3 regions of the Blautia sp. HCP3S3_C4 genome follow, and region 1 is predicted to be linked to each of the others. Evidence: predicted binding sites of a transcription regulator. Region 1 holds the regulator's gene; each other region holds the start of a gene.
What was found. Region 1 encodes HrcA, which represses chaperone genes, less so after heat shock. Its sites were predicted from a motif close to TGTTAGCACTCNNNNNNNNNGAGTGCTAACA; they were not measured.
Positions count from the first base shown of each region.

Region 1 (7,887 bases):
TTAATTTTGATATATTCTAAATTTATTAGTTGGCTACTTTTACCATACTGTGACGTACTACGAAATCCTTGTAAGTGTAACCTTTCTGGAATTCTTCTACCACAATATTCTCACCGGCTTCTTCATCCTCCACATGCATCACTGCGTTATGGAAGTTCGGATCAAATTCCTTACCGACTGCTTCAATTGGTTTCACACCCAGCTCATCTAATGTGGTGAGCAGCTGTTTGTAGATCATCTTCATTCCATCTGCGAAAGAATCTCCTTCCGGTGCCTGTGCAAGACCTCTCTCGAAGTTATCCACAACCGGAAGGATTTTCTCAACGATGTCCTTGGCTCCGATGATATACATGCTGGATTTCTCTTTCTCCGTTCTCTTACGGAAGTTATCGAACTCAGCCATGTTTCGTTTCAGTCTGTCTGTAAGTTCTTCGATCTGCTGTTCAAATTTATCTTTCTCTTTTTTCTTCTTGCCGAAGAAAGAAGCTTTTGATTTGCTGTCTTTAACATCATCCTGGGAAGCTTCCTCATCTCCGTCCTCTACCGGGATTTCTTCTGTTTCAGCTTCACCGTTTTCTACAACCTCAGGTTCATTTTCAACAGTTTCTTCTGTTACAGGAGTCTCTGTTGTCTCTTCTTCCTGAGCTGTGTTCTTTGTTTCTTCTGACACTCTCTATTACCGCCTTTCTAACTCTCTTTCTTAATCAGTTCGTCCAGCTGGACTTTCAAAGCCTTCAGGCTGTCAACTACATTTGCGTAATCCATACGCTTAGGACCGATGATACCGATAGTGCCATGCAATCCCTTTCCAAGCTCGTAAGTGGCTGTGACCACACTGCAGTCCTTCATAGTCTGCACCGGCATCTCATCACCAATGTATACCTGAATTCCTGTGTTCTCTGTATCAGACATTCTCTCTTTTACCAGGTCTACCAGATCCTGCTTTTCTTCAAATGCTGAAATCAGCCCGCTCGCTTTACTTGTGTCTGCAAGCTCCGGATACTTGAAAATGTTTGTTGCTCCTGAAGTATATATCTGCATATCGTCTTCATCTACCTGAATGGTATCTGCCACTGCATCAAGGACTGTACCAACTACAGAACTGTGAGCACCAGCCTGTTCCTTGAGGCGGGCGATCATTCCCAGGTTGATATCCTGGATCGGTACGCCATTTAAATTGGTATTAAGAAGAAGATTTAATTTCAGGATTGTCTGATCGTCCATCTCCCCGTCCAGATCAATGATCTGGTTTCGGATGACATTGTTATCACTCACTACTACTGCCACAAGCTGAAGGGGTGTTACACGTGAAAGCTGAATGAATTTAATCTTGCTTCCGCTGTACTGTGGAACAGAGATCATTGTTGCATAATTAGTATTGGAGGCAAGCACCTTCGCTACCTGTTTCAGCATTTTATCCAGTTTGTCAGTTTTCTCGATCATGAAATCTCTGATTTCCTGTACCTCTGATTCCTTTTCTTTCATCAACTCGTCTACGTAGAGGCGATAACCCTTATCAGAAGGAATTCTTCCGGCTGAGGTGTGGGGCTGTACGATATATCCCATATCTGTCAGATCTGACATCTCATTCCGGATGGTGGCAGAGCTTACATTTAAATCTGCAAACTTGGAAATGGTCCGGGAACCCACCGGTTCGCCTGTTTCCATGTAGGTTTTGATGATGGCTTTTAGTATTTTCTTTTTACGATCATCTAATACCTGATCCATGAAATTCCACTCCTTTGCTGCCTTTGTTTTCGGGCTGTTAGCACTCAACTTTTAGGAGTGCTAACAGCTTATGCTCATAAGATAGCACTCTTGATTGGGTTTGTCAATATTATTTTGTGAATTTTTTGTTATTTTATGAACAATGGGGATTATTAAGATTATGTTATAGAAAGGGACGCTAGGAGAAATTATTAATATTGTGTGCGGTTTCGGACGCTAAGAGATACTATAGCAGTCCTAGTAAATAATGCATTTAAGACAGTTCAGCAGAGTGCGAAAGACAAGGAAGATATCTGCAGGCGTGCTGACGCACGGCAAAGATATCTGACGCAGGATTTCACACTCTGATGGGCTGGATTAAGAAACATTATTTGTCTAGTGTATCCAGGTTCTTTTTCAGGTCGATCATTTTATCGCGGAGTTCTGCAGCTTGTTCGAAGTTGAGATCTGCGGCTGCGGCGCGCATTTGTTTTTCTACCTGGGCGATGAGTTTGGTGAGTTCTGTACGGGTCATGGACTCTGGGTCTTTCTGGAGTCGGACTTCGGTTTCGGCTACTGCTTTGGATACGGCGATGAGATCGCGGACTGCTTTTTTGATAGTAGTCGGAGTAATTCCGTGTTCTTTGTTGTAGGCTTCCTGAATGGTTCGGCGGCGGTTGGTTTCGGTGATGGCTTTGTGCATGGAATCGGTCATGTTGTCTGCGTACATGATCACGTGACCTTCGCTATTTCGGGCAGCTCGTCCGATGGTCTGGATGAGGGAGGTTTCGGAACGGAGGAAACCTTCTTTGTCTGCATCCAGGATTGCTACCAGGGTGATTTCCGGGATGTCCAGGCCTTCTCGAAGGAGGTTGATTCCTACCAGGACATCAAAAACATCCAGACGCATATCCCGGATGATGCGGGCACGCTCTAAGGTATCAATATCGGAATGGAGGTAACGGACTCTGATTCCTACTTCTTTCATATATTCTGTTAGGTCTTCTGCCATTCGTTTGGTGAGGGTGGTAATCAGGATTTTGTGTTTCTTTGACACTTCTTTATTTACTTCCCCGATCAGGTCGTCAATCTGTCCTTCAATGGGGCGGACTTCTACCTTCGGATCCAGAAGTCCGGTTGGACGGATGATCTGTTCTGCGCGGAGGAGTTCGTGATCATACTCATATTGTCCCGGAGTGGCAGATACAAACATGACCTGATCCAGTTTGGATTCGAATTCCTCGAAGCTTAAGGGGCGGTTATCTTTGGCTGAAGGAAGCCGGAATCCGTAGTCTACCAGCGTCTGCTTCCTGCTCTGGTCACCGGCATACATTCCTCCTACCTGAGGTACTGTGATATGAGATTCATCTATAATAAGTAAGAAGTCATCTCCAAAATAGTCCAGCAGTGTGTATGGCGGCTGTCCGGGCTTTAATCCTGACAGATGTCTGGAATAATTTTCGATTCCTGAACAGAATCCAGTTTCTTTCATCATTTCAATGTCGAAATTGGTGCGTTCTGAGATTCGCTGGGCTTCCAGAAGCTTGTCCTCGCTTTTGAAATACTCTACACGTTCTTTTAATTCTTCTTCTATGGCTACGGCTGCTTTCTGGATCTGTTCTGCAGGCACTACATAGTGGGACGCAGGGAAAATGCTGATATGAGAACGCTGGCATTTGATTTCTCCTGTCAATATATCAATTTCTGAAATACGGTCAATCTCATCTCCGAAAAATTCTACTCTCACGGCTGTGTCGGAGCTGTTGGCAGGGAAAATTTCCAGGGTATCTCCACGGACACGGAAGGTACTTCGGTGGAAGTCCATCTCATTTCTGGTATATTGAATGTCGATCAGTTCCCGGATTACCTCATCCCGGTCTTTGGTCATTCCCGGACGCAGGGAAATCATCATGTCAAAGAATTCCTGAGGGGAACCCAGTCCGTAGATACAGGAAACGGAGGAAATGACCACTACGTCTTTCCGCTCTGACATTGCGGCTGTGGCAGAGAGACGGAGTTTGTCAATCTCGTCATTGATGGAGGAGTCTTTGGCAATATAGGTGTCTGAAGACGGGACATAAGCCTCCGGCTGATAGTAGTCATAATAGGAGACAAAATATTCCACTGCGTTCTCAGGGAAGAATTCCTTAAACTCACCGTACAGCTGTGCTGCAAGTGTTTTATTGTGCGCAAGTACCAAAGTTGGCTTATTTAACTGGGCGATAACGTTCGCCATGGTGAAGGTCTTACCGGAACCTGTGACACCCAGCAAAGTCTCGAACTGGTTGCCTTCTTTGAATCCTTTGACCAGTTTCTCAATTGCCTGTGGCTGGTCACCGGTGGGTTGGTATTCGGAATGTAATTTGAAGATTTGTTGTGAATTCTGCACAAAAGCACCTCCTGGTTTTTATATCAAAAAAGTTCGTCTATCAGGCAGAAATTCGTCGAAGCACATTCTCTGATTTTGCCCAAATATGCCTCTCGACGAATTCTGTTCACCACCTGACATTTTATAGACTTATAAAAAGTAGTAAAACTGACGTGGACGAATTAACACTCAAATGTAAGAGATATTATATCATGGAAATATGGAATTGTATATACAAACCGAACGTTAGTTCTTTGAAAATTTTTCTACATTTATCATCGTATCTAGAACATTTTCTGTATTATCCTTCTTCTTTTCCGGTAACACTTCTTCCATATAAGAAAGCAATTCCGGCGGGATCTCCTCAGCTATAATATTTCCATTATCTCCATACACATCCATGGTTATCAACTCTCTTGCATGTCCCATCAACTTGGATACTGCCTTAGGAGAGAAATTATTCTTTAACAACAGAGTGCAATATGTACTTCTCAGATCATGCCACCGAATATCAGGAAGTCTGTCTCCTGCAATAACTATTTATAGTGTTTCCAGTGAAAATCCTTACTTCTCGGTTTTCCATAAGTTGAACAGCAAATGTAGTCTCCATCGAAAAAGTATTTTCCTCTACGCCGACGATTCTTTTCATATTGCTTACGTTCCTCAACAATGGCTTCAAATACCAGATGGCGCGCAAACAAAGAAAAGCACCCAACCGTTGAAGTTGGATGCTTCCTATCAATTACATTGCATTATATTGTTTTCTGAAAATATACAGTTTTATAAACGCCAGACAGAAGTCGAACAGATAATGTCTGCTTAGGAGGGAAAGGCTGCTTTCTTGGCAGAGGCTCACCGTTATCTTAACTCACTACACCCGGTATGATTCTTACATGCCCAGCACAATTCAATTTATGCGAAATATGAATTTATTTTTTATCCCAAAAAGTGAGGTACATTTGTGCAACGGACTCAAGCAGTACAAGAAGAATATGAAGTATGACGAAAATACAGATTGCCGAAACATACTTCAATGATTGAAGTGGGAAAATTGATTTGGTCAGAGCAACAGCAATCAAGAAAATCAGATAAACCGTTTCACAAATAATATTATATGCTATATTAGATAATAAAATCTGGAATAATGATAGTTGCTTTCCGTTTACTGAATGATAGTGTTTCTCATTCGACAATGTGTTTTTAAGTTCCTGTATATTATGATTATCTGCAGAAACTAGTATCGTAATAATCGCAATAGAGAACGATATTAAAATGGCAATAATATTTATTTGAGTGCTAATAAATTCAGAAAAAACTGCATTGAGCTTTTCACCATCGCCAAAATTAAAGAAAAGAGTAATTGCCAAAGCTGTTGTTGCAACCACCATTGGGAATATAAATTTGACATACAGTTTTTTTCTGGATTTTATATAGTCTTTAACTGGGACAAAAAGAATTGACTTCATTATCACCGCCTCGTTTCATCTATAAAAGTTTGAGCCTTATTGAAGAACTCAGAACTACACACCTCGTTAGTTAATCCTTCGGCTTCCACTGTAAGATAGTGTTTCATCTTAATCAAGTCTGTGGCAGCTTCAAATGTCCCGGATTCATTTGTTCCCTTGACTGCTATTTTCTTAATTTTGTTATTGCTTTGCATATCCTCATAATATGCTTTTATCAAATTTTCCGGGAATTTCTTGGCCTTTCTCGGTTTTTTTATAAGAATTTGCACTTCATCACTGATATCAGTTCGATTTGCAAATCTCATAAAGTCATCATTCAGATCATCTTTGCTAACGGTCAACGTAATAAAAGATGTAGTTTTAGCTTTCTTGAGAGATGTCAAAAAATCATCTCCTGGCATTATCTCATGTATAAGTGTATATAAATAATTGTCGTTACATTCCTCACTGTATTGCTTGAATTTTGCATTAAGATAATCAATAATACACTTTATCGAAATGCCATAGTGATTGCTTTCATGTACAGCTAAAAACCGATGTTGTCCTTTCGCTAACCGAATACAAAGATGAGTTTTTTCTTCGTCACCATCCTGCTGGCGTTTCCGAAGTCCAAGTTCTTCCATCGTTTCAGTATCAATTTCTTTCCGTACATGATTATATTTGGCAGATTTGAAAATAATATCATAATTGCCCGGTGTCAATTCTTTAACAGAATCCAGCCATACAATTTTCTCTGAAGTTGTCAGATTCCGTTTTCTATCACTCAAGCTTTGGGAAAGGACATGCTGCAGCATTGCCGAAAAAGATGCAACAATTTGATCCATGCTGTACTTGGAACCATCTTCGGCATTTTTTTGCTTTGCAATGGTTAAATAGTAAAAATAAATAGGAACATTTTTCTTTTTGGTCTCTGTGCCCATTTCTATCCTCCTTAAAGCACGTCAGAAAGCAGTGACCAGCAGTCGCTTCCAATGTCATCAGAATACTGGTCACTACAAATACAAAGCTCCCCACTTTGCTTATCTTGGCGTACAATTCCACCTTTAAGATTGTAGCGATCTACATATTTTTTTAATACGCCAAATTTTTTAGCCGTGTATTTATCAATGTCTTCACTATCTCCAGACTTTGTAAAGCCACCCTTTGTCTCAATAATCCAAACTGAACCATCGGTCGCTCCAACAACATAGTCTGGATAAAAAGACTTTTGCTTTCCGAAGTTGTCCACATACACAATGGAGAAATATTCGATGCCCTTATCTCCGTTTTTATAAAACCACGAAACTTTAGAACTATTTTGGCAATGGCGTTCGAAAAGTTTCTCTGGAAGAGAACGCCTTTCTGCAGAAGCCAAGTAACGCTTATATACGTTCTTTGTCATTTCACTCTGAGATTTTCCGGTTATATCATATGTAAATAGTGTTTCCTGTGGGAAACCAATCGGCTTTTCCGTGACTCTCGGTATATCCAAACTAAGTTGAAGTGCTTCATCGGACATTGCACTTCTTACATCTTCAATCAAACGATGCTTATTATTGATAACAAAAGCATACAGTGCACGAGTGTCAATTTTTAAGATTTTACAATCACAGTGCAGGCCCTGCAGAAATAACTTTCGTATAATTGCATTGATACTGCTGTAATCAAGGTTTATTTTAAATCCAATTTCTGCTACGCAATGATGATATGCCTTACCATGCTTGTGAGTATTCAAAGGTTCATGAATTGCAACATCATTCAACCCAGAAATATTCTCTTTAGATAAAATGGAAACCTCACCAGATTTGGTGTAGTCAATAATATCTTCAGCAAACGAATATCCATGGGCTTCAAGCAATGTCTTGTTTTTATCCATATCACTCGTGGCATGATATTTCTTTTCAAAGAACTTGCTGATTACTTTTAGGGCCAGTTTGGCATCACGAGGGAACGGGACATTCGTTTTGTACTCGCTAATTAAGGTAAAGGAACGGTGCTCCGGTTTCAGGAATACCCGGTATGCCTCCAAAGCGTCTTTACCAAGACTCAGCTTGACGCTTTCCGTAAATTTTTCATCCAGCGTAAAAAGATAGCAACAATCCAACAAATCACAATCGTAATGCTTTGCCTCTGGCATACGGCGAATACGTCCAATGGTCTGAATTTCAAAGGTTTCACTCATGTTGTCACGGAGTTTGACTAAGATATGAGCTCTCGGACAATCCCACCCCGTTGCAACAGCTTGCTTTATAATTACCGCTATTGGTGTGGCATCTGGGTCGGAAATTCCTTCTAAATTCTGCTTTTTATCAGAAAGCCAAACTGCCAGTTGACTATTCTCATAAGTGATTCCCTGAGATTCAAAGT
Region 1 covers NZ_JBQHWF010000003.1:128,688-136,574, reverse strand. Annotated here, with positions in the region: gene grpE (nucleotide exchange factor GrpE) at 26-670, opposite strand; gene hrcA (heat-inducible transcriptional repressor HrcA) at 688-1,728, opposite strand; gene uvrB (excinuclease ABC subunit UvrB) at 2,096-4,096, opposite strand; gene ACTNC6_RS04185 (hypothetical protein) at 4,322-4,504, opposite strand; gene ACTNC6_RS04180 (hypothetical protein) at 5,005-5,541, opposite strand; gene ACTNC6_RS04175 (hypothetical protein) at 5,544-6,461, opposite strand; gene ACTNC6_RS04170 (DEAD/DEAH box helicase) at 6,473-7,887, opposite strand, start outside.

Region 2 (7,887 bases), on a different contig from region 1:
ATCTGCATCTTTCAATGTATGCTCAGGAGATAAATAGAAAGGATCTGTGATAACACCGTTCTCAGAACGTTTTACCTTATCTACCTCTTCTGCCTGTGCCTCGATAGACATATTTTTGTGAATGATACCAATACCACCCTGTCTTGCCATGGCAATTGCCATACGATGTTCGGTAACTGTATCCATTCCTGCGCTCATCATGGGAATGTTCAGTTTGATCTTTTTCGTTAAGTACGTTGTGACATCTACCTGATTCGGAATTACTTTTGAATAAGCCGGAACTAACAGGACGTCATCAAAAGTAATACCTTCACCAATGATAGTACCCATTGCATTTCCTCCCTTGCGTATGTGAAATTAGTAAGTATAGAAAAAACTTCGGCCCGAAAGGACCTTCCTAAATAGAAAATAAAAATAAGGAACCAGTAACTGGCCCTTTATTTTTATCAAGTGTAACAAAAATTAGTTAGCGTGTCAATCCAAAAATACTTTGCTTGGTGCAGTTTTTTTCATTGCCTGGGCAAGAGCCTCATCCGGCTCCAGAATAATCTTACATGTAGCATTGTCCAGTCTGGTGATCACACCAAAACGTTTGTGCTGTGGATTTCCTGATGAATAGTCAAGAACTTTCATGTTCTGGTTCCCATTATAATAGTCCATTCTGTGGGAATTTAACGGTGCCACCAGGTCTGCCTCAGAAAGATTGAAGCTTTTTACCCTCTTTCTCTTTGACTTTGCCATAACCATATCAATGTCAAACTCTCCGTTCACAAACAGATATTCATACTCCACATCTGTCTTCGGGATTACAAAATAGCATGCAATTCCCAATGCAATAGCTGCAATCCATATCAAGGGGGTGCTAATCAGACTGGCAATTACTGCAATTACTGTCAACACAATCAAGCCATACTTTACAATGCTGTCTTTGATTGTGCGCTCCCGTTTTACCAATAATTCTGAATATAGATCACTCATCCTTTATCACTCCTTTTCTTATTTTTCCGGTCTTCCGGATTATTTTATTAGGCATTATACCACAAAAGGGAACCAACGTCTATGACGATGATTCCCTTTACTGTGGTTTATATTGTTTAGACCACGTTCTTTATGGATTACATCATTCCCATTCCCGGGTTAGCAGCCGGTGCCGGTGTGTCTTCTTTAATAATTGCAACAGCAGATTCTGTTGTCAGTAAGGTAGACGCAACACTTGTAGCGTTCTGAAGGGCACTTCTTGTAACCTTTGCAGGATCAAGGATACCTTCACCTACCATGTCTACATATTTCTCATTAAGAGCATCGAAACCGATTCCTGGTTCAGATTCTCTTACTTTATTAATGATTACAGAGCCTTCCAGTCCTGCATTTGCTGCAATGCGGAACAGAGGAGCTTCCAGAGCTTTCAGGATAATGTTTGCACCTGTCTTTTCATCACCTTCCAGAGTAGCTGCAAGTTTCGCAACTTCTTTGGATGCATGGATGTAAGCAGATCCGCCACCTGCAATGATACCTTCTTCTACTGCTGCTCTTGTAGCTGCAAGAGCATCTTCCAGACGAAGCTTAGCTTCTTTCATTTCTGTCTCAGTGGAAGCACCAACACGGATAACAGCTACGCCGCCAGCCAGTTTTGCAAGTCTTTCCTGTAATTTTTCTTTATCAAATTCAGATTTTGTCTCTTCAATCTGTCCACGGATCTGTGCAACACGGTTTGCGATTGCCTCTTTGTCGCCCATACCGTCAACGATAACTGTGTTTTCTTTTGCAACTTTAACAGATTTCGCACGTCCTAACTGCTCCATAGTTGCATCTTTCAGTTCCAGACCAACTTCTTCGGAGATAACCTGACCGCCTGTAAGGATTGCGATATCCTGAAGCATTTCTTTTCTTCTGTCACCATATCCAGGAGCTTTTACAGCTACTACCTGGAAGGTTCCTCTTAATTTGTTTACAATAAGAGTTGTGAGAGCTTCACCTTCTACATCCTCAGCGATGATGAGAAGTTTCGCACCAACTTTTACGATCTGCTCCAGTAATGGAAGGATTTCCTGGATGTTGCTGATCTTCTTGTCTGTGATCAGGATATATGGATCTTCCAGATTTGCTTCCATTTTTTCCATATCTGTTGACATATATGCGGATACATATCCCCGATCGAACTGCATACCTTCTACAAGGTCAAGTTCTGTGTGCATTGTCTTGGATTCTTCTACTGTGATAACGCCGTCTTTAGAAACTTTTTCCATAGCATCTGCTACTAACTGTCCAACAGTCTCATCGCTTGCGGAAATAGATGCAACGTTTGCGATCTGTTTCTTGCCGCTGATTGCCTGGCTCATGTTCTTGATTGCTTCTACAGCTACATCTGTAGCTTTCTTCATTCCTTTTCTGAGGATGATCGGGTTAGCGCCTGCTGCCAGGTTTCTCATTCCTTCATGAACCATAGCCTGTGCAAGAACTGTAGCTGTTGTTGTACCATCTCCTGCTACATCGTTTGTCTTGGAAGCAACTTCTTTGATCAGCTGTGCGCCCATGTTTTCAAATCCGTCTTCCAGTTCAATTTCTTTTGCGATTGTAACACCGTCGTTTGTGATAAGCGGAGCACCGTATGGTTTGTCAAGAACTACATTTCTTCCTTTCGGTCCTAATGTTACTCTTACTGTATCAGCTAATTTATTTACACCAGCTTCAAGAGCTGCTCTGGCTTCTGCGCCGAATTTAATTTCTTTTGCCATGATAATATGACCTCCTGTTTAAACTCTGATTATTTAACAATTGCAAGAATATCATTCTGTTTTACAATGATATACTCTGTTCCATCCATTTTTACTTCTGTTCCTGAATATTTGGAGTAGATAACCTTATCACCTACAGCTACTTCCATTTTCACTTCTTTGCCATCAACAACTCCGCCAGGTCCTACAGCTACAACTTCTGCCTGCTGTGGTTTCTCCTGTGCCTGTCCCGGAAGAACGATTCCGGATTTTGTTGTCTCTTCTGCTTCAACCTGTTTTAATACAACTCTGTCACCTAAAGGTACTAATGTCATGATCTATGTCCTCCTTTATTCTCCAACTAAAACATTCCTGTTACCGTACCTTTTTTGTTATTGCAAAATATCCGGTAACTGTCTCGGCGCCTTGTCAGATTCTGCCGATTTCTGCTAGCACTCATTTACCTCGAGTGCTAATCACTGTCCATATAATATTTAAAACAAGTAAAATTAGCAACTTCACTGAGTATTGTATAATTTAATATATACTCTTTCTTTCTAATTTATACTCGCTTTTTCTTTCTTTTTCTTAATTTCCAAATTATTTTATCCAAATGGTAGAAATCGCCTGCCAGATTTGCGACAATATAACTGATGTACAATGATAAAGACTGCCTTCTATCCCATATTGTTTAAGGATAAAAGGCAGTCTTAAAATTTAACATTTGTTCTCTTCCGGCTTATCTGATGCCATCAGCCTTTCTTGTTTCTCTGAGCCTTGATCTCCTCCAGCTCATCAAAGATCACCTCATTGAGAACTTTTATATAGGTTCCCTTCATACCTGAGGATCTGGATTCGATCACACCTGCACTTTCAAATTTTCTGAGAGCATTAACGATCACAGACCTTGTAATTCCCACTCGGTCAGCAATCTTACTGGCTACCAGGATTCCCTCATCTCCGTCAAGCTCATCAAAGATATGGATAATCGCCTCCAGTTCTGAGAAGGACAAGGTATTAAATGCAGATTTCACAACCTGCTGTTTTCTGTCTTCCTCTGCGTTCTCCTCATGAACTGCACGCATCATCTCCAGTCCTACGACCGTGGTACCGTACTCACTGACAATGATATCCTCAATATCATAAGGTCTGTCAAATCGATACATAAATACAGTTCCCAGACGCTCACCTGCAATATCAATAGGATTAATAATCCCCTGATAGCTGTTTGACACATGTTCAAAACCAAGTGTCTGCAGATTTACATTCTCTTTCGTTGATAAAACTCCCAGAAATCTCTCATTTAATAAAGTATCTACATATCCACCGACCTTATCCTCTATCAGCTCAGTAATCTCATCAACACCCGGACACAAACTGACGCCCAGAACCTTACCTTTCTTACTGAGTACCAGAATATTGGAGCTCAAGGTCTCCATCAGTACCTGACAGATATCATTGAACACCACCTTGCTAGAGCTGCTGTTGTGCAGAAGCTTATTGATCTTTCTTGTTTTATCCAGCAACTGAACGCTCATATTGTCCTCCTTTCGCCTTTGTTATGTTTAATCATATATTTATAGTCTAATACTACACGTTTTGATTGAAAATTACAAGATAAATTTTACTATTTTTCATTTTATTTTTGCTTTTCTGAAAATAGATTTCTTTTCCAAATATTATTCAACAAATACATTTTCCCCGATGGTATAGATTTTCTGATATTAAAGTTAAAAAGCGCAAAAAAACAGAATTCTGCTGATTTACAGAATCCTGTTTCCTAAGCTTTCCTTTTTACAGATCACTCTCTTTTTCCCCGGTCAGTCCTGTGTTTTTTCTTCTACATAACCACAGGTTTCCTGGCTGCAGACAAGCTTATTTCCCTTTTCTACCATATAGCTTCCGCATTTTGGACATTTCTTTTTGGACGGCTTCTGCCAGGACATAAAATCACATTCCGGATTATTCTCACATCCATAATATTTTCGTCCTTTTTTGGTTTTCTTCAGAACAACTTCCTTACCACATTTCGGACAGAGAACACCGATTTTTTCATAATATGGCTTTGTATTTCTACATTCCGGAAATCCGGGGCAGGCAAGGAAACGTCCGTGAGGACCGTATTTGATCACCATGTTCCTGCCGCAATTATCGCAGATCACATCAGTAACTTCATCCTGAATTTCCACCTTTTCCAGTTCCTTCTCAGCCTCATCCACATCTCTCTTCAGATCCGGATAGAAGTTGCTCACAACTGTCTTCCACTTTACAGTCCCTGCTGCCACACAGTCCAGCAATCCCTCCATGGTAGCTGTAAAATTCACATCTACAATGCTTGGGAAAGCCTGCTTCATAATACTGTTTACCACCTCTCCCAGCTCTGTAACATATAAATTTTTCTGTTCCTTCGCTACATAGCGGCGACTGATGATCGTGGTAATTGTGGGAGCATAGGTACTGGGACGGCCGATTCCAAGCTCTTCCATGGTTTTTACCAGAGAGGCCTCTGTATAATGAGCCGGCGGCTGTGTGAAATGCTGCTCCGGTTTCAATTCCTTCAGAGTAAGCTTCATTCCTTTTTCCAGGCTCTGATTCAGTACGTTTCCTTTTTTCTGGTCTTCTTCGTCTGTATAAACCGACATAAATCCATCAAAGACAATTTTAGAGGCAGCTACTGTAAAAGTATAATCACCTGCTCCTATTTTGACAGAGGTGGTTTCATATTTTGCAGGAGCCATACGGCTGGCTGCAAATCGTCTCCAGATCAGCTGGTAAAGCCTGAACTGGTCTCTGGACAAGGATTCCTTCAGAAGCACCGGAGTCCTGCTGATATCTGTAGGACGGATTGCCTCATGAGCATCCTGTATTTTCTGTCCCTTCTTAACAGCCTTCTCTGTTTTTGATACGTAATCCTCTCCATACTGGGCAGTGATATATTCTCTTGCCGCAGTATCCGCTTCCTCGGAAATTCGTGTAGAATCTGTACGCAGATAAGAGATCACACCTACTGTACCGCTTCCTTTAATATCAACACCTTCATATAATTGCTGAGCAAGACGCATGGTTTTCTGAGTAGAAAAGTTCAGTGTCTTGGCAGCTTCCTGCTGCAGTGTACTGGTGGTAAATGGAAGAGGTGCATTCTTGGTTCTCTCTCCCTTTTTCACTTCCGTAATCTCATATTCCTGATTCTGAAGAGCAGCAAGTAGTTCATCCATTTCCTGCTTATTATGAATATTCATCTTCTTATCTGTACCATAAAATTTAGCCTGCAGAGGTTTTTTCTCACCTTGCACCTGAAATTCTCCGTCCAGACTCCAGTACTCTTCAGGAATAAACACATTGATTTCCTCTTCTCTGTCACAGATGATACGGAGAGCCACAGACTGTACACGGCCTGCACTTAACCCTCTTTTAACCTTTGCCCAGAGAAGCGGACTTATTGTATAACCTACCATTCGGTCCAGCATACGTCTGGCCTGCTGTGCATCTACCAGGTCCATATCCAGATCTCTGGCCTGTTTGATAGAAGCCTTTACTGCAGTTTTAGTGATTTCATTAAAAGTAATCCTGTGCATTTTTTTCGGATCTTCCTTTAACGCCTGCATCAGATGCCAGGAGATTGCCTCTCCCTCACGGTCAGGGTCAGTTGCCAGATAAATCTTATCTGCTTTTTTTGCAGACTTACGTAATTTGGCAAGAAGCTCTCCTTTTCCGCGAATGGTAATATATTTAGGTTCGAAATCATGTTCTACATCAATTCCAAACTGACTTTTGGGGAAATCACGCACATGTCCGTTGGAAGCCTCCACATCATAATTTGCACCCAAAAATTTCTTGATCGTTTTTACTTTTGCAGGTGACTCCACTATCACCAGATATTTCGCCATGCTATCTCTCCTAGTTACAATCTATACTATCTGCTGTCACTGTTTATTTTACAGCAACTTTCTGTTTCATCAGTTGTCCCACAGACAACCGAATTGTTACCTTCTCTACGTCCTTGTATAATAATGTTTTCCACATTCTGTAATCAATCCCTGAAGCATTAATTCTATCAGATAATTACTTACCTGACCAGGAGAAAAACCTGTTTTTCGCACAATATAGTCCACATTTTTTGGTCGTAAATCGAGACAACTATACACCATATTCAAATCACTTGCAAGCCCTAAGTCATTTTTTTCATCGCTTTTTATATCAGTTTTTGTACAGATTTCCAATTCTTCCAGTATAATTTCCGGGCTGTAGGCAATTCCGGCTCCATCATAAATTAGTTTATGGCAGCCCCTGCTCAAAGCATCTGTAACTGCACCTGGAATAGCATACACCATTTTTCCCTGTTCCAAAGCAAACCCTGCTGTGATCAGAGAACCGCTGTTTTCCTTTGCTTCCACGATGAGTACTGCATCTGCCAGTGCACTGATGATACGGTTTCTGGCCGGAAAGCACCATGGCATAGGCTGTGTCCCAGGAGGGCACTCGCTGATCACTCCGCCCCCTTCCCAGAGAATTCTCTCATAAAGCTTTCGATTTGCCCTGGGATAGCAGACATCCACTCCGCTTCCAAGTACTGCAAAGGTAGGCATTTTCCCCTCCAGTGCACCCTTGTGCCCCTCTGAATCAATTCCCAGGGCCATTCCGCTTATAATCTGAATGCCTGCTTCACTTAATACTTTCGCATACCGGAATGCCTGAATTCTGCCATATGGACTGCACATTCTTGCACCAATCACAGCCACTGCCGGCTTTTCTGCCAGAGGCAGTCTGCCCTTTGCATAAAGTTTATTAGGCATAGATGGATACTGTTTCATTTTTACAGGGTATTCCGGATCATCCTTTGTAATGCATCTGATATTTTCAGAAATAGATTCTTTCATATAATAAATACCTTCCCATCTCTTATTTTATGACTGACTCCTTATCAAAAACTCTGTAGGATAAAGCCTCTCCAATATGATGACTGGCAATTTTTTCTTCTCCCTCCATATCTGCAATGGTCCGGGCAACCTTCAGAATCCTGTGATAGGATCTGGCACTGAATGCAATACGTTCAAAAGCTCTTGCCAGCAGTCTGGCACCGCTGTCTGTCACAGGGCAGAATCTGTCGATCTGGCTGCTGCGAAGCTGACCATTGAATTTGATATCCATATCTTTATAACGTTCTTTCTGAAGC
Region 2 covers NZ_JBQHWF010000016.1:41,338-49,224, forward strand. Annotated here, with positions in the region: gene guaB (IMP dehydrogenase) at 1-330, opposite strand, end outside; gene ACTNC6_RS13445 (DUF6106 family protein) at 475-978, opposite strand; gene groL (chaperonin GroEL) at 1,116-2,735, opposite strand; gene groES (co-chaperone GroES) at 2,765-3,049, opposite strand; gene codY (GTP-sensing pleiotropic transcriptional regulator CodY) at 3,467-4,252, opposite strand; gene topA (type I DNA topoisomerase) at 4,535-6,601, opposite strand; gene dprA (DNA-processing protein DprA) at 6,707-7,591, opposite strand; gene ACTNC6_RS13475 (YifB family Mg chelatase-like AAA ATPase) at 7,614-7,887, opposite strand, start outside.
Region 2: a site for HrcA is predicted at 3,162-3,192, ahead of groES (co-chaperone GroES). Genes of this name have one in related genera too.

Region 3 (7,887 bases), on a different contig from region 1:
ATAAATGCCCAGGCAAACATTTCCAGGGTAAACATTATTTTTTCCTTCTTATCTGCTCTTCCCCGTGTGCTCTTCCTAGCTTTATAGGCATCAACTTTCTTCTGACTCATGATGTATCTCCTTTGCTTCTCATATTTCCTTTCATCGGCTAAACAATTATAGCACATCTTTTTCTAAAATGAAATAGAGAATCCTGATTGGTTGAATTTGACACAGTTTTTTCACATATTACACTGCAACAATCACACCGCCGTCATTAGCATACATGGAGCTGACACCTGCTGTGTCCAATACGACAACTTTGGCAAGCTTCATTCTCTCCTGAAATGCTTCCTTGAGCACCTGTGCTCTGGCCGGGCAGTTGCAATGACTGATTGCTAAAACCTTATCCGCACTATCTGCAGTTTTTTCAATCACCTGCTCAACCATTTTAATCAGGGCACGGTTCATTCCTCTGGCCTGATCCAGCTGACAGATTGTTCCCTCTTCTGTAGATCCCATTACAGGCTTAATCTTCAGAGCACTGGCAACCAGTGCTTTTACCTTACTCAATCTTCCATTCTTACGTAATGTCTCCAAATTTTCAAGAACAAAGAATGTATGCTGTCCTGAAATATAGTGTTCCACTGTAGCAACTACTTCCTCAAAGCTCATTCCCTTTTCTTCACATTCCTGAATCTTCAGTGCGATCAATGTCTCACCAATGGAAGCAGATCTGGAATTAAACACGTGAATTTTTTTATCCGGATGATCCTCCAGACTCAGGTTTCTCCCAAGAAGTGCGCTATTATAAGAGCCACTCAGCTCTGCTGACAATGTAACCGCATATACATGCTCTGCCTCACAGTCATAGGCTCTCATATATCTCTCCGGAGAAGGACATGCTGATTTTGGGCACTCCGGGCACTCTGCTACCTTGTGCAGAAATTCGCCCTGTTTAAATGTTTCATCATCTATAATCTGTTCTGCTCCCACCATTAACGTCAGGGGAACAGATTCAAAATGCTCATCCTGTTTCCATTCATCCAAAAGTTCTCCACAACTATCTATGACAATCTTATATCTCAATTATATCGTCCTCTTTTCCATTATATGTAGTTTCGAATACCAGATATATCTTATCATACTGTTTTCCTTTTGAAAAGCCTTTTTCTCAAAAACTCTGTTCTTTTTTTTCAATCTGTTTTATAATAATAAAATACTCCTACAATTCTGTCCAAACCTGTAATATCTATAGATATTACAGGACTGACAACAGAGTAATTTCAGGAGTCATGAAAGGATTTCTATGCTTGCATTAACTATTTCAGATGTTAAGGATTTTATGAATAAGCTGCTTATCGGTGAAGTATTTGACAATTTTTCTCTGGTTGAAGCTTCCGTCACTACATTTAACACCTTCACCATTGACGGACATCTCCAGCAGGATTTTTTTGACACAGACACTGTAGAGGAATATAAAAAAGAAGCTGTGGAATATTCCCTGTGGCGCGATGTCAAACCTTACTGTTTTTCCATCATCCGCGGTAAGCGCACACCACTGAACTTCAAAATCGTGTTCCAGCTCTCTCCTTTTCAGGCACAGAACCTTTTGAAGAATCTGGGAAGACAATCCACAACCTCAGTATGTAATTTTTATCTTAACATTCAGTACAAAAGCAAATCTCTGTTATGTACCGCCGGCGTTTCCTACTCCTCCTTTTCCCTGGACAAAAAGTCCGAACATCTCTGGGACGACATGCTGTGCAGATTTCTTGAAGGAAATCATATTCCGTTTCAGAGACTATAAGTCCCTGCTATTTTGACATTTCCTCTGTTTTATTCAGATAATATGCCAGAATATCAATAAATTCACTGTTTGTAGGTTTATCCTCCATGGAACATCCTGCGATCAGTTCCAGATCTTCTTTGTGATTGATCCAGCAGATATTTACCAATGTCCTGATATTATGTTCCACATTAGATGGTGTTGACCTGTATTTTCTTGCAAGAATAGGATAAATATCCTTTGTGATCTTCATCGGCCGCTCCTGCAGTTCTTTCGCCATATTCACCGCTTCCGCGACATAATAATATCCCTTATATTTAGATGTCGCTCCCAATTTTCTGATCAGTCCATACACTTCACTCATATTTTTTTCCTCCTTAACTGGACAGTCGTCCTTTTTGCATTTTTTGTAATACACCTTTAGCGTTTTTACGACATACTCAGTTTTTCGGAAATATTGTCACTTATAAAGAGAAATCATATACAATTATTAAAATACCAGCAAATTAATGATAAAAATTTATACGCCATTTGTCAATATAAAAGTACTAAAAACGATAGTCCCGGTTGTTCTCTCCATGTTTTTTCGCCATGTTTCGAAACTTTTCCAGGACTATCGTAATTTTTCACAAAACTGCTTCTACTCTCCCCAACGGACAGTAAACCACAAAATCACTGCACATTATTTTGTAAGCATCATCAACACATCATTGCTTCTCTGTACAAATTTTGTCATTTCATCAGGTGAAAGCTGCTTATGGCTGAGCATTGCCAGATCATAAAGCTGTTCACAGATTACAGGGGCTTTATCTGAATCCTTATTTTCTGCCAAATATTTTACCAGTGGATGGTTCGCATTAAGTACCAGTGTTTCCTGTCCGCCAAACATATTCGGATCCATACCGCCCATTCCATACATTTTCATCATATCCTGCATACGGCGGCTTTCTTCGGAAAGGGTAACCATTGCAGATACATTTTCATTCTTCAGATTCTCTACATGAACCTCCAGTTTATCCTTATTCAGATTCTTACGGAAAAGCTCTGTCAGTTCTTTGGCGGTCGCTTCGTCAGCAGTACCCTCACCCTTCATTTCTTCTGTCAGATCCGCATCAATTCTCTTAAACTGTACATCCTGATGTTTCTGCTCCAGGCTGGAAATAAATGGGCTGTCAATATTATGTTTCAGAATCACGGCGTCCTTGCCGGCTTCCTTAAACATATTGATATACTGACTCTGCTGGATTTCATCCGTTACATAGAAAATTGTTGTCTTCTCCGGCTCTTTCTCTTCTGCTTTGTCTGTGTCTGCTGTTGCATCAGCCTCTTTTGACTCAGTCTGATCTGCTGCTTCCTCAGCTGTCTCTGTTGTCTTCTTATTCTCTTCTATGCAATCCTTGAGAGTAAGATATTTACCATCCAGATTCTTAAAGAGTACGTAATCACCTATCTTCTCTGCAAATTTGGTATCTTTAATACAACCATATTTAATAAACGGACTGATATCATCCCAGTATTTTTCATAGCTTTCTCTGTCTGTTTTGCACATTCCGGTAAGCTTATCCGCTACCTTTTTTGAAATATACTCAGAAATCTTCTTGACAAATCCATCATTCTGCAGTGCACTTCTTGACACGTTCAGAGGAAGATCCGGACAATCGATCACGCCTTTAAGCAGGAGAAGGAACTCAGGAATAACTTCCTTAATATTATCAGCAATAAATACCTGATTGTTGTACAGTTTAATGGTTCCTTCAATAGAATCATACTCTGTGTTAATCTTTGGGAAATACAGAATTCCCTTTAAGTTAAACGGATAATCCATATTCAGATGAATCCAGAACAGCGGTTCCTTGTAGTCCATAAATACTTTACGGTAGAAATCTTTGTACTCCTCATCTGTACACTCATTGGGATGCTTCATCCAAAGCGGATTGGTATCACTGAGAGAAACCGGACGTTTATTGATCTTCACTTTTTCCCTTGCAGGAGAGATCTCAACTACTTCCTTCTCTCCGTTTTCATTCTCTTTTTCTTCAGTTTTAGCATCCTCATGAATATGCTCTACCACTACATCATCATCTTTTAATTCTGATTCATCTATAGTCTCATATTCCTGAGGTGCGTTTGCTTTAGAAAGATAAATATTTACCGGCATAAAGGAACAATATTTCTCCAGTACTTCACGCATACGGTATTCGTTGGCAAATTCCAGGCAGTCTTCATTAAGGAAAAGTGTGATTTCTGTTCCAACAGTCGTTTTGTTGCCTTCCTGAATATCGTACTCTGTACCGCCATCGCAGGACCAGTGCACAGGTGTCGCTCCCTCTGTATAGGAAAGGGTGTCAATATGTACTTCATCTGCCACCATAAATGCAGAATAGAATCCCAGTCCAAAATGACCGATCATCTGGTCATCTGTTGTCTTATCCTTATATTTCTCCAGGAACTGAGTCGCACCGGAAAAAGCGATCTGAGTAATATAATTCTCTACCTCATCCGCAGTCATACCGATACCATTATCAATAAATTTCAGAGTTTTTCCATCTGGATCTACGATTACCTGAATCTCCGGCTTATATCCCTCCGGAAATGTATATTCGCCCATTACCTCCAGCTTTTTCAGCTTGGTAATGGCATCACATCCATTGGATACCAGCTCTCTTACAAAAATATCATGGTCTGAATACAGCCACTTTTTAATGATCGGGAAAATATTTTCGCTGTTAATTGACAAACTTCCATGTTTTACAGCCATGCTGTCCACACTCCTTTTATATCTTTTAGATTTTCTGTAACTCTGAAAGATATAGTAATACCTTATGGTCTAAAAGTCAAGCAAAAATTAGCACTCATTTAAAATGAGTGCTAATAATTCATTGACATTTAACTGTCTTACCTATTTATTTTTTCTTTTTCTTGTAAACTACAACTCCCACAATAGCACCTGCTGCAATGGCAAGAATCAGTACAAACGGCATGATATTGGTGGTATCTCCGGTCTGCACTGCCTTCTTCTGATTAGCAGCCGGATTCTGCTGCACAGGAGTAGGAGTAGCTGTAATTACAACCTTTGGCTGTGAAATCGTAAAGCTTACCTGCTTTGTATCCTGTTTTCCCGTATTTTTCCAGCTTTTACCATCATACTGCTGAGCATTAAATACAACAGTCAGATTATATGTGCCTTCTTTGGTAATTCCAAAAGTAGCTGTATACGGAGCCTGGCTCCAGCTGTTTGTATTGATGACTGTCCAGTGATCCGGAACATAACGCACATCTCCCTTTCCCGGACTTTCATTGTCCATTCCTGCACCTACCGCTGTAAATGTAATCTTGGACTGAGTGGTATATCCGTCAGCGCTGATTCCTGTGATCTTATTATTTGCCGGATCCGCAATCTGCGCAGTACGTCCGGCTTTTACAGTTACCTTTACAGCTGTGATCAGGCTGATCTGATCTGGATTTTCAACTCCATCGGGAAGCACTACCGTTCCATTCACTTTGAAGGTCTGCTCCTGCTTTACAGATGGATCATACGTACATTCCTTCACATTCCATTTTACCTTCGCCTTCATTTCCCCCTCTGTAGTATTAATAACTACCTTTGAAGGAAGTCCCAATGCCTTAGCAGATTTCTCTACACCATTCTTTACTCCCTTCACGTGGGAAGGATTCTGGATTCCTGTAATTCTACATGCCGGTTTTGTCACACTGAATGAAGCACTGATATCGGCCACTGCAGAAATCTGACTGTCTGTATTTGTGGCTGTAACCTGAACAGATTCGCTGTACTCACCTGCTGTCATACCGGTTTTTGGCACTGCAGTAAAGGTTGCTTCTGCTCCGGGATCCAGCTGTGTTGCAGACAGCTCTCCGATTTCAAAATACTGAGCCTGCGGCTGAGTCAGATCCACTGCTGCATTTCCAGTATTAGTAAGCGTAATCCGATACACATACTCCGGAGTATTATATCCCTCCTCCATCGGGTCATAAATAATCTCGGAAGGATCTGCTTTCAGAGAAACCTGTGGCTTCTCCTCTGCTTTTACACTGACTCCGGCCTCTGCCTGAGCCACAGCACTCTCATCCTCTTCAATTCCAAAAACAAGTGTATCACTGTAATCACCCTGGACTAATCCTGCCTTTGGCTGAACAAGAAAGCTACAGGATGCTCCTTTCTCCAGAGTATATACCGCCTGTGTATCTACCGGTGCAATATCAAAATGTTCCGACTCCGGAAGTTTCAATGTAACTGTCTCATCTCCTGTATTCGTCACAGTAACTGTCTGGCTCTCACTGATCTGTGTATAGCCTTCTGTCAGATCAGCAAAGGAAAGTACCGCTGGATCTGTGGATATAGATAACTTTCCAAGTTCTGCACTTGGTTCCTCCGTATTGTCCGGAGTTTCCGGATTCTCAGAATCATCAGGAGCTTCAGAATCATCAGGTTCAAGAACAGGTTCTTCTTCCGCTTCCACCACAGCCTTCACTTCAAAGGAAACCTCAGCCCCCTCTTCCGTCTCATAGGTAATGGTATCATCATAAGTACCTTTCTCCAGTTCCTTCCTTGGCTGAATCCATACACTGACAGACTCTCCTGCTGCCAGAGGCCCCTCTATGTCCGCTACCATAAAATGCTCCGGGCTGATCGCCTTGAAATTCAGAGCACCTGTTCCGGTATTTTGGATATCTACAAACATTGTCTGGGATTCGTTATCTCCGGATTCTGCCCGGATAGTTCCAAAATCACACACCGGATTTTCCTGACCTTCTACAGAAGCTACTGCTTCATAGGACAACTCCTGCTGTGCATTTTCCACATCATCCGTGTTCTCTGCATCCTCCGGCGCTTCTGTCTCCTGAACATCCTCTGTTTTATCTGTAGTTTTCTCTGTGCCGTCAGGCTGAAGCTCAGACTGGGTATAAATCTGCATTTCCTCTGTCTGTTCCGGATTCTGTGTATCATCTTCCTCTGTCTGAGACGGAGACTCTGCCTCATTCTCCTCAGCCAGAACTGCCCCTTCTGTACTGTCATCCTCTGTCTGCTGGACATCTTCAGCATCTTCCGACTCCGCATCCTCTTCAGAGCCTTCCAGCTGGGCTTCTGTATTCTGCTCCTCCTGAGCCTTCTTATCAGCAACAGCCTGGGCTTCCTCCTGAGTAGCTGTCACCTCCAGAGTCTTAGCCTGGAGTTTACCGGTAAATTCTGACTTCTCTGCCGGTGTGATATCCAGCACCAGCACATAGCCCAGATCATCCTGAGTCACTGTGTAAGTTTTTTCTGTACCTACCTGGGTAAGCTCCTTCTCTCCGGTCTGTCTGGACCAGGAAAAGATAACATCATCATCTGTCACTCCCTCAGGAGTCACCTTGGAATAATCTGCACTCAGTACTGTTCCCACTGCCGGCAGTCCCTTTACCTTCAGCTTGCCTCCAAGCTCTCCGGCTTCCGCTGCAAAAGCCATGGATGGAAGAAGGGTAACGATCATCAGCACAGCCATCAGCACTGCAAGAATTCTTTTTTTCCTCATGTGCCATCCTCCTTTTATTTATCATTTATATATCTTTTTATAACTACCGTTTTATTTTTGATCGGCAGTTCTTTATACAGTGTTATTATAACACTGTGGTTTTTCCAAATGTAATTCGCATATTTCATATTGCTTCTGTGCATAAATGAAAGAAGCTGTTTCAATCTGCATAGTTCTATTTTGCAGAACCGCTCTTTGAAATAGCTTCTTCCTCTTTTTATTTATTCTATATCAAATTTCTGTTCAGCCTTCCACAATGAGATATTTTCCGTCCGGAAGTGCAAATACCTCACTGGCCTCTTCCAATTCTTCGTCTGACATGCCTTCTACATCAGCTCCCATGTCATCCAGGTATTCCCTCACTTCGTCAATAGAATCTACCATTGCAGCCATGCAGTCCTCCAGAAAAGCCTCTGCTTCCTCAAAAGACTCCGCTACCGGCTGCGGAAAAAGCTGTCCCTGCTTTTCCAGAAATGTGTTGATGCATTCTTCTGTGTACATTTTAAATTACCCCCTCCATATTTCCTTTCGCCCTGATCACCTTTTTCAGGATATCCTGTACCCGGTCTGCAGTGAATGCCGCCGATT
Region 3 covers NZ_JBQHWF010000011.1:91,963-99,849, reverse strand. Annotated here, with positions in the region: gene ACTNC6_RS11180 (hypothetical protein) at 1-110, opposite strand, end outside; gene ACTNC6_RS11175 (DegV family protein) at 229-1,068, opposite strand; gene ACTNC6_RS11170 (DUF5721 family protein) at 1,289-1,789, shown strand; gene ACTNC6_RS11165 (sporulation initiation factor Spo0A C-terminal domain-containing protein) at 1,797-2,132, opposite strand; gene htpG (molecular chaperone HtpG) at 2,451-4,526, opposite strand; gene ACTNC6_RS11155 (LPXTG cell wall anchor domain-containing protein) at 4,672-7,299, opposite strand; gene ACTNC6_RS11150 (glyoxalase) at 7,543-7,800, opposite strand; gene ACTNC6_RS11145 (HAD family hydrolase) at 7,802-7,887, opposite strand, start outside.
Region 3: a site for HrcA is predicted at 4,612-4,642, ahead of htpG (molecular chaperone HtpG). Genes of this name have one in related genera too.